Regions from separate parts of the Cupriavidus ulmosensis genome, predicted to be linked through region 2. Evidence: predicted binding sites of a transcription regulator. Region 2 holds the regulator's gene; each other region holds the start of a gene.

Region 1 (5,135 bases), 480 kb from region 2:
GGTCAGCGTGCTGGCGTAGCGGATCGACAGGCGCTGGCCGTAGGCGCTGAGCACGCCGCCGCCGCTGGAGATGGTGAGCAGCGCGTCGGCGTGGAACGCGCGCATGCGGCCGTTGATGGCGTTCGGGTCCAGCTCCAGGCCGGACAGCTCGTCATAGGCCGCCGCCACGCCGCACTGCCCGGCCACCTCGCGGAACTTGGCGGCGAAGGCCTGCGAGAAATCGCTGTCCCAGCCCATGCCGGTCATGCCCACCACGTACAGGCGCGTGGGTTTGCCGCTGTAGTCGGTGGCGCGCGTGGAGACGCCGACGGTCGCCGGCGCGCAGCCGCCGAGCAGCAGGGCGGCGGCCACGGCGGCGGCCGTGGCGGCGCGACGCATGGAATGCATGCCCGTGGACGGCGGGCAGGACAGGGAGGGCGTGCCGTGCTGTTTCACGTTATTTCACGTAGGAAAAGTAATAGGGGCTGGAGACCGAGCGCATCACGTAGCGCCCGCCGGCCTCGGTCAGCCGGTAGCACGTCTGCATGGTCCTGAACTTGGGGTTGTCCATGTCGATGCAGACCTGGCCGCTGTCCGGCTCGATACGGTAGCGGCCCGGCGAGTAGCCGCGGCTGACGGCATTGGTCACGTCCAGCTCGCCGCTCTCGCGGATGTTCAGCCACAGCGTGATGCCGGACGGCGCGGTGGCGTCCACGCGCCCGAGATGCGTGAAATGCGCGGCCAGCTCGGCGCCGGTCAGTTGCCGGTCCTGCGTGCCGGCCGGCAGCGGCTGCGGCGCCGGCGCCTGCAGCGCCCGCGCGGGCGCTGCAGGCGCCGCGGCCGCCTGCACGGCCGCGGCCTCGCTGCGAAAGCGCTGCAGCGCCAGCGCCGAGCGCGCCGGCACCTCGTCGATCCACTGCGCGGGCACGGCGAAATTGAGGTTCTGCGCGTCGGCGCGCATCAGGTAGGTGATGCCGATCAGCTGGCCGTCGGTATTGAACAGGCCGCCGCCGCTGGAGCCCGGCGAGATCGGCGCGGTGGTCTGCAGGCGCACCACGCGGTCGGCGGTGTCGCGGTTCAGGGAAGACAGCAGGCCGTCGCTCAGGGTCAGCTCATAGCCGCGCGGCGCGCCGATGGCATAGACCTTCTGGCCGACCTTGAGCGAGGCGAGCGGGGCGATCTTCACGGCCGGCGCGGCCAGCCCCCTGGCGTGGAGGATGCACAGGTCGCGCTCCACGTCGGCATGCACCAGGCGCGCGCTGTGCGCGGTGTTCTCGCGCCGGATGCCGATGGACTTGCCGTTCCTGAGCACGTGGCAGTTGGTGACCAGCTCCTCCGGCCCGATCACCACCGAGCTGCCCAGGCCGATGCGCCCGCCCTGGGCGTCGAACACGGTGACGACCCAGATGCTGGGCGACTCGCGCTCGTACAACTGCGCCGAATCCAGCGCCAGGCCGGGCAGGGAGATGCCGGCAGTCAAACACGAAACCGCGATGCGGCCCGCTATTTTTTTCGCCCGACCCATGATGTTCTTTTTGGTGACTGGTCCTGCCGGAATCCTTGCCGGAATTCTTGCGGCAATCTTCGCCGGCGCGCCGCCCGGTGCGGCCACCGCCCCGGCGATCCGGTCTTTCCCCCGCCCGCTGTTCCGGACCCGGCGGACGAGCGCGCGGGGTTGCCTATCATAAACGTTCCGCCCGCCGCGCTAAAGCTTTGTCGCGGCGGGCCGACAACAAACTGGCAGGAATCCCTCCCGCGCGTGGCGCCGCGGCTTTTTCCGGCCGGCCTGCCGGCATCCCGGCCACCCGCACCACCAACCGCAACCCGAAACAGGACGATTCACTCATGGATACTGCCATCGTCAGCGCGGCAAGCAACGCCGGTTCCGACCCGGTGCCCTTGCTGATGCTGCGCAAATCGCTGGACCTGCAGGCCGAGGGCGTGGCCGCGCTGCTGGCGTCGGTGGCGCCGGCCAGCGTGGCCGCCAGCAACCCGCCGCACCTGGGCCAGAACGTCGACATCAAGGTGTAACAAAGGCAAGCCCGGCGCCCGGGGTCGCACCCGGGCGCCGGCCCCCATTTCATGCTCCGCCGCCGTCGCGCTCAGAGCGACGGCCGCTGGCCGGTGGCGAGCTGCAGCGCCACTGTGGCTTCGGCCAGGTCCGCGCGCGACTGGAGATAGTCCAGGTAGGTCTCGTCGGCGGTGCGCTGCGCGTCGAGCAGCGCCAGCAGCGGCGCCGCGCCCTGGCGGTACGACTGGCGCATGCCGTCGAGCACGCGGTCGGCGTCGGCGCTGACCGCGTCGCGGTAGCGCCGGAAGTTCTCGCGCGCGGCCGCGAAGGCGAGCAGGGCGCGGCGGACTTCGGCCGCCGTCTTCAGTTCCGCCTCGCGCAGCGCCAGCATGGCCTGCGTGACGTCCGCCCCGGCCTGCACCAGCTCGCCGCGCTGCAGGCGCGACAGCGGCAGCGGGACCGACACCGACACGCCCAGCATGCGCGAGCGCGCCGTGCCGCCGCCATCGCCATCGCCGGGCGTGCCCGGCGCGAGCGTCAGGCCGAGACTCACGCTCGGGTCCACCCAGCGGTTGGCGCGCGCCAGCGCCGCGTTGTCGCGCATGTGGTCCAGCGCGGCGCGCGCGATGCGCACCTCGTCGCGCGCTTCCAGCGCCTGCGCGACCAGCGCACCGGCATCGGCGCCGGGCTCGTAGGCGGGGAAATCGCAGGCCAGCGGCGCACCGCCGAAGGCGTCCTCCACGGGCATGCCGAGCCGCACCGAGAGCGCCTGCATGGCCGCTCCCGCCGCCGCCCGCGCGGTGGTGACGCCGGCGGCGAAGCGGTCGCGCTCCACGCGCGACTGCGCCAGCTCCAGCCCGCCGATGTCGCCCGCCGCGCGCCGCGTCTCGTTGGCGCGCACCACCCGGCCCAGCGCCGCCAGCGCGGACTCCTGGCGCACCAGCGCGTCGCGGCTGCGGCAGGCTTCGGCGAAGGCCGCCGCGGATTCCGCGTACAGCGCGTTGCGGAACCCCCGCTCGCCGGCCTGCGCCAGGCGCAGGCCGCTGCCGGCGGCGCGCACGCGCGCGGCGCGCTTGCCGCCCAGCTCCAGCGCAATCTCCAGGCCCAGCTCATGCGTGCGCGGCGGCCGCGGCGTCACCGCGCGGCTGAGCTCGATGTTGCCCCGGCCATAGGTCAGCACCGGGTCCGGCCGCACCCCGGCGATGTCGATGCCGGCCCGCGCGCTGCGCACGGTTTCCTGCTGCGCGGCCAGGCCGGGATTCTGGCGCTCGACCACCTCGAGGAAATCGGCGAAGCGCACCGGCCCGGCCGCCGCCGCGCCGTGGGCCGGCATCAGCAGCGCGCACGCCAGCAGGCCCGGCAGGGCGAAGGGTCTGTGCTTGTTCTTGTGCTCGTACGTGTTCTTGTCGTTCATCCGGATTCTCCTCAGGCCGCGCGCCGCGCGGCGCGGGCTTCCACGAGGTAATAGAGCGCGGGCAGCAGCCACAGCGTCAGCAGCGTGGCGCTGGCCAGCCCGCCCACCACCACGGTGGCCAGCGGGCGCTGCACGTCGCTGCCGAGACCCGTCGCCAGCATCGCGGGCGTGAGGCCGATGGCGGCCACGGTGGCGGTCATCAGCACCGGCCGCATGCGGCTGGCGGCGCCTTCGATCACCGCCGCGCGCAGGCCCATGCCGTCCTGCGCGCGCAGCCGGTTGATCTGCGCGATCATCAGCACGCCGTTGAGCACCGCCACGCCGGACAGCGCGATGAAGCCCACCGCGCTGGACACGTTGAGCGTCATGCCGCGCAGGTGCAGCGCGGCCAGCCCGCCGATGGCGGCCAGCGGCACCGCCAGCAGCACCAGCGCGGGCTGGCGCAGGTTGCGGAACGCGGCGAACAGCAGCACGAACATCAGCGCCAGCGTCATCGGCAGGATCACCGCCAGGCGCGCCTGCGCGCGCTCGAGGTTCTCGAACTGGCCGCCCCATTCGACCTGGATGCGCCGCGGGTCGTAGCGCAGCGCGGCGTCCAGCGCCGGGCGCGCCTGCGCCAGGAAACCGGACAGGTCGCGCCCGCGCACGTTGAGCCGCACGATCAGGTGGCGGCGCGCCATCTCGCGCACGATCACGCTTTCGCCCGAGGTGGCGCGGATGTCCGCCACCTGCGCCAGCGGCACCCTGGCGCCGTTGGCCGCGTTCAGCATCAGGCCGCCGATGCCGTCGGCGCCGGCGCGCGCCTCGGGCGCGAAGCGCACGGTCATGTCGTAGCGCCGCTCGCCCACGTAGACCTGGCCGACCGGCGCGCCGCCGATGCCGGTGGCGACCAGCTCGGCCACGTCGGCCGCGCTGATGCCGTGGCGCGCGGCGGCGGCGCGGTCCAGGTCGATGCGCAGGTTGGGCAGCGGCGGCTCCACGTCCACCGCCACGTCGGCCGCGCCGGGCACGCCGCGCAGGGTGTCCGCCACCTGGGCGGCGAGGCCGCGCAGCTCGGCGAGGTCGTCGCCGAAGAGCTTGACCACGAGGTCGCTGTGCGCGCCCGAGAGCTTGTCCTGCACGCCGTCGATCATCGGCTGCATGAAGGCCACCGTGAAGCCGGGCATCTGCGCGTAGCGCGCCGCCAGCTTGTCGATCAGTTGCTGCTTGCTCATGCCGGAGGCCCAGGTCCGGTACGGGTGCAGGCCCACGCTGGCCTCGATGTGCGAAGGCGTCCAGTAGTCGGTGCCGTCGTCGTTGCGGCCGGTCTGCGTGACCACGTAGGAGACTTCGGGAAACGCGCGCGTGGCGCGGCGCAGCTCGCTGGCCATGTCGGCGGCGCGCTCGAGCGTGATGCCGGGCGGCATCTGCACCTGCAGCCACAGCGAGCCCTCGTCGAGGTAGGGCAGGAAATCGCGCCCGATGCTGGCGCCCAGTGCCAGCATGCCGGCCAGCGCCAGCGCGCAGGTTGCGGCCACCCGGCGCGTTTTGCCGATGCCGCGCTCCAGCGCGGCGCGGTAGCGCGCGCCGAGCCACGCCAGCGCCGGGTTGTGGAACACGCGGCGCGGCTTTCGCATGGCGAGCCACGCCAGCCCCGGCACCAGCGCCAGCGCCACGATCAGCGCGCCGGCCAGCGCCGCGCCCACGGCGAAGGCCATCGGCGAGAACAGCTTGTACTCGATGCGCTCGAAC
Region 2 (5,135 bases):
ATGGAGTACGGCTTCCCGGGCAACCCCGAACTCGGTCGCATCCTCGCCGATGGTTGCAGGGCCATGGACGTGGACGTGCTGGCCCACGACGCCACCACGCTCGCGCCCGAGTACGGCACGCTCGTGCCGATGCGCTACATGAACCAGGACCAGCACTTCAAGGTGATCTCGGTCTCGGCGATGTGCACGGTGCACTATCTCAACGACAGCGCGCGCCTGGGCTGGGCCATGCGCAAGGCGGTCGAGGAACACTACGACGGCACCGTGGCCTTCCTGGCCAGCGGCTCGCTGTCCCACCGTTTCGCCCAGAACGGCCAGGCGCCGTCGTTCGCCGACCGCATCTGGACCCCGTTCCTCGAGACCCTCGACCATCAGGTGCTGGCGATGTGGCAGCGGGGCGAGTGGCGGGCCTTCTGCGACATGCTGCCCGAGTACGCCACCAAGGGCCACGGCGAAGGCTTCATGCACGACACCGCCATGCTGCTGGGCGCGCTCGGCTGGTCCGCCTATGACGGCAAGGCGGAGGTGGTGACGCCCTACTTCGGTTCCTCCGGCACCGGGCAGACCAACGCCGTGCTCCCGGTCACCCCGCAGGACGGCGCGGCGATACCCGCCGCGCAGGCCTGGGCCGGCGCCGGCAACCCTTGCGCCAGCCGCCTCTGAGGAAGCCGCCATGCCACACTTCATCGCCGAATACACCCACAACATCGAAGCCGAGGCCGACCTGCCCGGCCTGTTCGAGCAGGTCCATGCCTGTCTCGGCGCGAGCGGGATCTTCACGCTCGGCGGCATCCGCAGCCGCGCCGTGCGCATCGACACCTGGCGCATGGCCGACGGCCGGCACGACTACGCCTTCGTCCACATGAGCCTGAAGGTGGGCGCCGGGCGCGACCTGGCAACCCGCCGGCAGGTCGCCGACGCGCTGTTCGCGGTAATCAAGGCCCACTTCGCCGAACTGCAGGCGCGGCGCCCGCTGGCGTTGTCTTTCGAGATGAGCGAGCTGGATGCGGAGCTCAACTACAAGCAGAACAACGTCCACGCCTTCCTCAAGGGCCAGGCGGGCTGACGCCGGCCGCCGCGGTCAACCCCCGCTGAGAGACAACGCCATGCTCGACTCCACCCTGATCCAGGAAGCCGCCACCCGCCTCGACGCCGCCGAACGCTCGCGCCGGCAGGTGCGGCAGTTTTCCCTCGACTACCCGGCCCTGGCCATCGAGGACGCCTACGCCATCCAGCGCGCCTGGGTGGCGCAGAAGATCGCCGGCGGCCGCGTGCTCAAGGGCCACAAGATCGGCCTGACCTCGCGCGCCATGCAGGTCTCGTCGAACATCGCGGAGCCGGACTACGGCGCGCTGCTCGACGACATGTTCTTCGACGAAGGCGGCGACATTCCGTGCGCGCGCTTCATCGTGCCGCGCGTCGAAGTGGAGCTGGCGTTCATCCTCGGCAAGCCGCTGCGCGGGCCCGGCGTCAGCCTGTTCGACGTGCTCGACGCCACCGAATGGGTGATCCCGGCGCTGGAGATCATCGACGCGCGCATCGAGCAGGTGGACCCGGAGACCAAAGCCACGCGCAAGGTCGTCGACACCATCTCCGACAACGCCGCCAACGCCGGGGTGGTCATGGGCGGGCGCGCCGTGCGGCCGGACGAGATCGACCTGCGCCGCGTGCCGGCGATCCTCTACCGCAACGGCGTGATCGAGGAATCCGGGGTTTCCGCGGCGGTGCTCAACCACCCGGCCAGGGGCGTGGCCTGGCTGGCCAACAAGCTGGCACCCTACGACGTCACGCTGGAGGCCGGCCAGGTGATCCTGGGCGGCTCCTTCACCCGCCCGGTGGCGGCGGCGCCCGGCGACACCTTCCATGTCGACTACGACCGGCTCGGCAGCATTTCCTGCCGCTTCGCCTGAACCCCGGAGATCCATGAACGTCCCGCCGAACCTGTTCAGGCAAGGCCTGCAGACCGGCCATGCACAGACCGGCCCGTGCTGCGCGGCACTGGCGGCCAGCGCGCCGTGAAGAGAAGGAACCGCCGGAGAAGGGACCGCCGACGCCTACCGGTATCCCACCACCACCTGCCCCGACTGCCCTTGCAGGACCGGCGTCAGCGCGCCCCTGCCCGGTACCTGGAACGCAAAGACGAAACCGTTGGCGGCATCGTCGCCGCCGAACGCATCGGTCAGCCCTTCGGCGCCGGACAGCAGCACGCAGCGCTGCGCGTTGCACAGGTAGGCCTGCAGGTCGTGCGGCGGCGTGCGGTTGAAGGCGTAGCGCCAGCGCACCGTGGTGATCGCGCCTTCGGCCTGCGGCAGGTAGCCGGTGGGCGTGATGGGCGCGGAGACGGTGCGCAGGCCCTTGCCGTACAGCGCGGGGCCGCTCACGGAAGCGGACCATGAGTGCAGCGTCTGCCCGGCCGGGCCGGCCCAGCCGTGGCCGCCGCAGGCGGCCAGCGCCGCCACGGCGAGACAGCGGGACCAGCGCAGCGGCAGGGTCATAGCAGGCCGCGCAGTTGGGAGCGCAGGCGCGTGATGGCCTGGCTGCGGATCTGGCACACGCGCGATTCGGTGACGTCGAGCACGGCGCCGATCTCGCGCAGGTTTAGCTCCTGGTCGTAGCACAGCGACAGCACCAGCTTCTCGCGCTCGGGCAGGCGCTCGATGGCGCGGATCAGCGCTTCGCGCATGCCGCTTTCCATCAGCACGGTGAGCGGGTTGCCGTCGTCGCTGACGCTCAGGTGGCGGTCCAGGAAATCTTCCTCGCCGGAGCGTTCGAAGTCTTCGTAGTGCAGCAACTGGCAGCCGTAGACCTCGTTGAGCAGGGTCTGGTATTCCTCCAGCGGCAGCTCCAGCTCCTGCGCCACCTCGGAGTCCAGCGGCGTGCGGCCGAGCGTCTGCTCGAGGCCGCGCACGGTACGCTCGATGCGCCGCGTGAACTGGCGCAGGCTGCGCGACTGCCAGTCGTTGGCGCGCACCTCGTCGAGCATGGCGCCGCGGATGCGCTGGCTGGCGTAGGTCTCGAAGCGCGCGCCGTGGGTGTCTTCGTAGCGCTTGGCGGCATCGAGCAGGCCGATCATGCCGGCCTGGATCAGGTCGTCGAGCTGGACGCTGGCGGGCAGCTTGGCGGCGAGTTGCAAGGCGATGCGACGCACCAGCGACGCATGCGCGGTCACCGTATCCGTCTGTTCGAGCTTTCCCTGAATCGTGTACATGGTGGAATTCTCGTGAGTCCTAGCTTGCTTGCAGGCCCGGCGTTCAGGCCAGGGCCGTGGCCGGCGGCGCCAGGGGCGTGGCCGGAGGGGTTGAACGGTTTTCCACCGCCGCGGGCAACGGCCAGGCGGCGACGCCGGTGGCCAGGCGGCGCAGGGCGGCCGTGGCCGGCGCGGCCGCGAAGGCTTCGACCACGCAGCGGCCCAGCGCCGCGCTGCGCGCGACCAGCGGGTCGAGCGGCAGGCTGCCCGCCGCGCGCGCGTCCACGCCGAGGTACTGGCTGGCGGTGCGCGCCAGGTTGCCGAGCACCGCGGTGGCGGCCGCGTCGCTGGGCGCGGCGTTGACCACCAGGTGGAAGCGGCGGCAGGCGTAGAGATGGTTGAGCTGCTTGATGCAGGCGTAGGCGGCCTTGATCGAGGCCGGCTCCGCGCGCAGCACCACGATCAGGTTGTGGGCCGCGGCGGCCATCGGCGACAGCGCGCCATCGGCGTCGCCGCGCGCATCGCTGAGCACGGTGCGGTAGCCGTTGAGCAGTTGCAGGTCGCCGCCGGCCTGGGCGCTGGCGGGCAGCACGCCGATGGCGCCGGCGGGACGCTGGCCGAGCGCGGCCTCGAGCGTGGCGGCGCCGCCCAGCACGGCGTCCAGCGTGTCGGCGGGCGCCGCCCCGGACAGCCGCGTGGCGCGCGCGCCGGCGCGGTCTTCGTCGATCAGCAGCACGCGCTCGCCCTGCATGGCGAGCGCGTTGGCCAGGCCGAGCGCGACCGTGGTGGCGCCGGCGCCGGCGTCGCTCGCCACCACCGCGATGCGGCGCGTGACGCGCGGCGCCAGCATGCGCCGCAGGCTTTCGGCCTGGTCGAGGGCGAGAGAATTCACGTCCTACTCCCCCTGCACCTGCGCCAGTGCCTTGAACATGCGGCTGCTGTCGGTAAAGGCGTCCGCCTCCGTGGCGGAAGCGACGGTGGAAATGGCGGTGGAAGCGGCGGTGGAGACAGTGGCAGAAACAGCGGCTGAAACAGCGGGCGCCGCATCGCGGACGGCGGCGCGGCCGTTGCGCGCGGGGTAGTTCTCCAGCACGTCCAGCAGCGCCAGCAGGCGGCCCATGCCTTCGACCAGCACCGCGGCGTTCGGGGTCTGGCGCGCCGGCGCGCGCGCCGACAGGCGCGCGAGGAAGGCGGCGGCCTCGGTGTCGCCGGCCTGCTCCAGGCGCAGCGAGGCGATGGCCATCTGCAGGGCCAGCAGGCGCGCGCAGGCCTGGCCCTCGGCCTGGGCGGCATCGCCGGCGCCGTCCTGGCGCTCGCCCTGGCTCAGGTGGTCGAGCGCATGGCCGAGCGTGCGCAGCTGCGCTTCGCCGTCTTCGGCCCAGCGCGCCCAGCGCGCCAGCTGCGCGCCCTCGCCGAGCAGCGCGGGATCGCACAGCAGGTACTGCACGGCCAGGGTCTGGCCGTTGTCGAGATCGACCACGCGCGAGACCAGCAGGCCGGCTTCGATGCCGCCCTCGGCGCCGCGCGCGCCGCGCGCCTGGCTTTCCAGCACGCGCACCGGCGCCTGCGCGACCCACTGCGCGGCGGCGCGGCCGCGGTATTCCATTTCCTCGACGGCGTGGAAGGTCAGCGTGTCGGCCAGCGCGTCGACCTTCAGCGCGGCGCCGCCGCTGACCACGCGCGTGGTCCTGCGGGTGGCGGTGAGCCAGCGCTCGCCCGCGGTCTGCCAGCGCGCCAGCATGGCCGGCGCCGGCATGGCGTCGAGCACGTTGACGACGGTGCGCGTGGCGGCGATGGTGGCGGCCAGGTTGACCGCGTCGGTCTCCCAGCCGCCTTGCGTGGCCTGCAGCACCGGCGCGGTGCGCCCGCCGGGCGCCACGGCGGCGGCCAGCGGCAGGCCGTCGCGGTCGGCCAGCCACAGCGTGTGCAGCCACGGGCGCGCGGCGCG
Region 3 (5,135 bases), 220 kb from region 2:
CTGGTGAGCGCGCTGGCCAGTTCCTTCGAGCTTTCGGCGTGCGCCTTGTCGCCCGGCGCCTTGCCCGCCGCGATGGCGCCCGGCAGGCTCCCGGCCGGCACGCCTGCCTGGGCCGCAGGTGCCGCAGTGGGAGGGGTGGCGGGCAACGGCGCGGCGGGCAACTTGGCTAGCTGTTCGGTCGGGCTGATCATGGTCTGTCTCTCGCAAGGGACGGTCGGAGCGGGCGGCTCCGGTGGAAACGCTTTCAGAGCGGAGACCGCTCTGGAAGCATTCCCGGCGGCGCCGGGCCCGAAGGTCCGGCGCCGCCAGGGGTGCGGCTACTGTTGCGATTAACGCAGCAGCGACAGCACGTTCTGCGTGGTCTGGTTGGCCTGGGCCAGCACAGCGGTACCAGCTTGTTGCAGGATCTGGGCGCGCGACATGTTCGACACTTCCGTGGCGTAGTCGGCGTCCTGGATGCGCGAGCGCGAAGCGGACAGGTTGGTCACGGTCGAGCCCAGGTTCGAGATCACCGAGTTGAAGCGGTTCTGCACGGCACCCAGGGAGCTGCGCAGCTTGTCCACGGTAGCCAGGGCCTTGTCGATCGTGTCGAGCGGGTTGGAGCTGCCCACGCCGGTGAATTCGGTGGTGGCGGTGGTGGCACCCTTGGTGCTCAGTTCGATCTGCGTGGCGTTGGAGATCGTGGTGGTGGTCGCGCCGCCGTTGGCCAGCGCGCCTTGACCGGCTGCGTCCAGGGCGTAGTTCTTGCCGCCTTGGGTCACGTAGGCCACGGCTGCGCCGGCGGAGTCGGCACCGACCTTGACCAGCTGGGCGGCGATGCTGCTGCCGGTGTTGCCGTTGGCGGCGTCGCCGACGCTGATGTCGGCGGTGTTCAGCGTGACAGCGCCGGTAGCCGAGTCAACCGAAGCGGCGTAGTAGTCGCTGCCGAACTTGACGACGTAGTTGGCGGTGGCGTTGCCGGCCGTGTCCAGCACGTTGCTCAGTTGCAGGTCCTTGGCGTTGACGGTGCCGCCGGTGGCGGTCGACAGCGAGGTGGCGGCGGCGCTCAGGTCCACGGCGTTCGGAGCCGAACCCGTGCCAGTCACGACCGTGGTGATCGGGGCGCTGGTGGCCAGGGAGTTCTTGGCAACCGTGAAGCCGGTCATGCCCAGGGTGGTGGTGCTGATTTCCTTCAGGTCGATCGAGATGGTCTGGCCGTCTTGCGCACCGACTTGCACCTTCAGCGACGAAGCAGCCGACGACAGCACCTTGACGCCGTTGAAGTCGGTTTGTTGCGACGTGCGGTCGATTTCAGCCAGACGCTGGGTGATTTCGTCCTGGATCGATTGCAGGTCCGAAGCGGAGTTGGAGCCCGTTGCGGCTTGCACGGCCAGGGTACGGATGGCTTGCAGGTTGTTGTTGACTTCGGTCAGCGCGCCTTCGGTGGTTTGCGACAGCGAGATGCCGTCGTTGGCGTTGCGCTGGGCTTGACCCAGGCCGTTGATGTTGGCGGTGAAACGGTTGGCGATCGCCTGGCCCGCTGCGTCGTCCTTGGCGCTGTTGATGCGCAGGCCCGAAGACAGACGCTGAATCGCGCTGTTCAGCGACGATTGCGACGAATTCAGGTTGTTCTGCGTCATCAGGGACAACGTGTTGGTATTGATGACCATCGACATGGTACGACTCCTATTCTTTTACAGTGAGTTGTGCAATCCGGCTGTTGCCGCAACGTTGGCTGCCTGGCAATGCAGGGCGAGAAGTGCCACCGTTGTTTGGGTTATCGGTTGGGGCCGGGAAAGATTTAGAGTGACTTTTGCGATGGGCTCAAACTGTCCTGCATATTTGGCGGTGCTATTAGTAAACAGCATGGCGGGCGCGCGGAACCGGTCGTCAGCGCCGCTTGCGCGTGCGCGGGACGTAAGGGCTGACGAACTCCGGCGAGCTCTCCGCGCCCGGCACGCTGGCCTGGGCTTCGGGCGCATGGGCCGGCGTGATGACGGCGATGGCGTGCTTGTAGACGACCTGGGGCAGCGGATCGCCGGCGTCCTCCGCGAGCAATACCATATAGTTGTCCGCGGCCACGATCACGCCATGCAGGCGGGTACCGCTGGACAGGTGCACGACCACGGGCTTCCGGCTCGCGCTATGGGTGGACAACTGCTGGTGCTGCAGTCTGCGGCTAGGGCGGTCCACCCTGATTTCCTTCTTGTTCACAACTTCTCCGGAAGAGCCCGCGCGGGTTCTGTCGGCTGGCAGGGATTCGATGGCCAGGCCTGGGCAACTGGGGTGTGACGCACTGCGGAGCGCGGACTGCGGCCTGGCCTTGGCGGAACCGGGAATGAAACATCCGCTCCCGGGACCGGCCAGGGGGCTGGCGGCACGGAGCGCGGCCAGCCGCGGCTGGTACGCGGGAGACGGGTCCGATGATACCGCCCCGCCACCGGTGGCGAGTGCCGCCGCCGGAAGAGAAGGGGAAGACTTCAGGCGCGAGGGTAACAAAATTTTACAAATGTGGACGGTTGGGAGAGCGCACCTGGCCTAGAGGTAAACCTCTAAAAAATCGATTGCATCACAGTGGCCGAATGTGGATTCATGCACACTTGTGTGGCAAATCCCAATGCTGTCCGACCGCAGCCCCAAGGTGCAACATGAGGTCTGCGGGCTGCCGCGCAGCCCTGGCTTGTTCCGGCCGAGGTTCCTCGCGCCGCCCCGATACCATCGATATGGCGGGGCCGGCACTTTTATATCAGAGGTTTCCCTGATAGAAATTGGATTTACACCTCATGTAAGCGGGTTTATATTCGCTATTGGACCTTTCGGTTCCTAGCAGTCCTGGAAAGCCTACGAGCACCCCGCGCGTGGGCTTCTTTTTTTGCGCGCCCGCCTGGGTGCCACCGGATGTCGCCGGCAGCGGCCGGCGGCGGCGCCCCCCGCGTGCGTGCCGTCATTAGACGACAGGACGCCCGCTGTCAATTCCCCGAATTGCCCCGCTTTTTCCCTGCATATCTCCGCTAACCGGCGCGTTTTTGCCTTATTTCAACAAACTGCGGAAATATCCTCAAGCTTGCCCGGTGCGTGCCGTTAAGGCTGCGATGCGGCGTCGGTCCGGAGGTTCGTCCGGCACCAGGGTGCCGCCCGCGATGAAAAAGCAAAAAAGGAGCCGGGAAATGCGTTGGTTGCGAAACTTTGGCATTGGGGCGCGCCTGACCGTGGCGTTTTCGGTCGTGGCGCTGCTGCTGGTTGCGGTGGCCGTGCTGGGGGCGATGTCCCTGCGCACCATGAACGAATCGATGCGCCTGACGGTGGAAGGGCGGATGTTCCGCGTGATGGAGATCGAGCGCGTCAAGCAGGACGCGCTGTGGGTCGGCATCCTGGCGCGCGACGCCACCCTCAACGAGGATCCGGTCGCGGTGCGGCGCAACGCCGAGAAGATCGGCGCGCTGCGCGAGGACATGAGCACCGCGCTGGATGCGCTCGGCAAGTGGATGGCCAAGGCTTCCTCGCCGGCGGCGCAGGAAAACTACACGCGCCTGATCGAGGCGCGCGACGTCTACAACGGCCAGCTCGACACGGTGCTGCGCCAGCTGCAGAACGGCGAGTTCGACGGCGCCCGCAGCGCGATGGTAGCCACGCTGCCGGCGGCCCAGGCGCCTTATTTCGACAAGCTGACCGAGCTGGCCGAAACCGGGCGCAAGGTGGCCGTGGCCTCGGTGGACGAAGCCAACGCCAGCTACGAGATGGCGCGCAACCTGCTGGTGGGGCTGGCCGCGGTCGCGGTGGCGCTGGCGGCGGCGCTGGGCCTCGGCATCACGCGCTCGATCACCGGCCCGGCGCGCCAGGCGCTCGACGCCGCCCAGGCGCTCGCGCAGGGCAACCTGACCTACGCCATCAAGACGCGCAGCAACGATGAAATGGGCCGCATGCTGGGCGCGCTGGAGCGGGCCTTCGGCCAGCTCGCGGCGCTCGTGCACGGCATCCAGGGCGCGTCGCGCTCGATCGACGGCGCCACCCGCGAGATCGCCAGCGGCAACACCAACCTGTCCCAGCGCACCGAGGAACAGGCCGCGTCGCTCGAGCAGACCGCGGCCTCGATGGAGCAGCTTACCTCCACGGTCCGGCAGAACGCGGTCAATGCGCGCCACGCCAACGAACTCGCGGTGAGCGCCTCGGGCGTGGCCACCGAGGGCGGGCGCGCGGTGCGCGGCGTGGTCGAGACCATGCAGAACATCTCGCAGTCGTCGGCCAAGGTGGCCGAGATCGTCGGCGTGATCGAGGGCATCGCCTTCCAGACCAACATCCTGGCGCTCAACGCGGCGGTGGAAGCCGCCCGCGCCGGCGAGCAGGGCCGCGGCTTCAGCGTGGTGGCGGCCGAGGTGCGCAGCCTGGCGCAGCGCTCGGCGTCGGCGGCCAAGGAAATCGGCCAGCTCATCAACGGCTCGGTGGGGCAGGTGGCGCATGGCGCGAAACAGGTCGAGGACGCCGGCCGCACGATGGACGACATCGTCGGCGCGGTCAAGCGCGTGACCGACATCATGGGCGAGATCGCCGCGGCGAGCGAAGAACAGTCCTCCGGCATCGAGCAGGTCAACCGCGCCATCACCCAGATGGAAAGCGTGACGCAGCAGAACGCGGCGCTGGTGGAAGAAGCCGCCGCCGCGGCCGAGAGCCTGCAGCAGCAGGCCGCCGGCCTGGTGAGCGAGGTGTCGCGCTTCCAGGTGACGCAGGAGCAGACCGGCGCGGCGCGTCCGGCGCCGGCGCGCGCGCCGGTTGCCGCCGCGTCCGCCGCCGCCGTGAAGGCGCTGCAGCCCGCGGCGCGGGCCCCGGCGGCACGTGCCCCGGCCGCGCGCCCGGCGGCCACCCGCGCCAAGAGCCCCGCGCCGCTGCGCGCGGTGGCGGCCGCGCCGGCTCCCGCCGCCCCGGCCGAGGCGCCGCGCGCGGCGCCCGCCGTCCGCGCGTCCGCGCCGGCCAAGACCCTGGCTGCTCCCGCGGCCCCGGCCAGGTCCGCCGCGCCGCTGGCCGCCGTGGGCGGCACGCGCGCGCCGGTGCTGCCGAGCAAGGCCCGCGCGCCGGTGGTGCGCCTGGGACGCGAGCCGGTGCTGTCGTCCAAGTCGCTGCCCGCGCGCCCGGCCAAGGCCGCCGCGTCGGCCCCGGTGCGG

Evidence for each region. The regulator FliA, encoded in region 2, starts transcription of late flagellar genes. The targets are predictions, from matches to a motif close to CTAAAGTTTNNNNNNNNNNNGCCGNTA.
Region 1: the regulator FliA is predicted to act here: its motif matches at 1,685-1,711, upstream of ACWTPI_RS30170 (YjfB family protein).
Region 3: the regulator FliA is predicted to act here: its motif matches at 1,758-1,784, upstream of ACWTPI_RS31410 (FliC/FljB family flagellin).

Annotation. Positions count from the first base shown of each region.
Region 1 is NZ_CDRMWP010000002.1:2,364,843-2,369,977, reverse strand. It holds gene ACWTPI_RS30180 (hypothetical protein) at 1-387, opposite strand, end outside; gene ACWTPI_RS30175 (S1C family serine protease) at 437-1,459, opposite strand; gene ACWTPI_RS30170 (YjfB family protein) at 1,825-2,010, shown strand; gene ACWTPI_RS30165 (TolC family protein) at 2,082-3,404, opposite strand; gene ACWTPI_RS30160 (efflux RND transporter permease subunit) at 3,416-5,135, opposite strand, start outside.
Region 2 is NZ_CDRMWP010000002.1:2,846,433-2,851,567, forward strand. It holds gene hpaD (3,4-dihydroxyphenylacetate 2,3-dioxygenase) at 1-663, shown strand, start outside; gene ACWTPI_RS32300 (5-carboxymethyl-2-hydroxymuconate isomerase) at 674-1,066, shown strand; gene hpaH (2-oxo-hept-4-ene-1,7-dioate hydratase) at 1,107-1,910, shown strand; gene ACWTPI_RS32310 (flagellar protein FlhE) at 2,055-2,495, opposite strand; gene ACWTPI_RS32315 (RNA polymerase sigma factor FliA) at 2,492-3,208, opposite strand; gene ACWTPI_RS32320 (MinD/ParA family ATP-binding protein) at 3,252-4,079, opposite strand; gene flhF (flagellar biosynthesis protein FlhF) at 4,083-5,135, opposite strand, start outside.
Region 3 is NZ_CDRMWP010000002.1:2,631,136-2,636,270, reverse strand. It holds gene ACWTPI_RS31415 (flagellar protein FlaG) at 1-191, opposite strand, end outside; gene ACWTPI_RS31410 (FliC/FljB family flagellin) at 330-1,655, opposite strand; gene ACWTPI_RS31405 (RNA chaperone Hfq) at 1,870-2,193, opposite strand; gene ACWTPI_RS31400 (methyl-accepting chemotaxis protein) at 3,147-5,135, shown strand, end outside.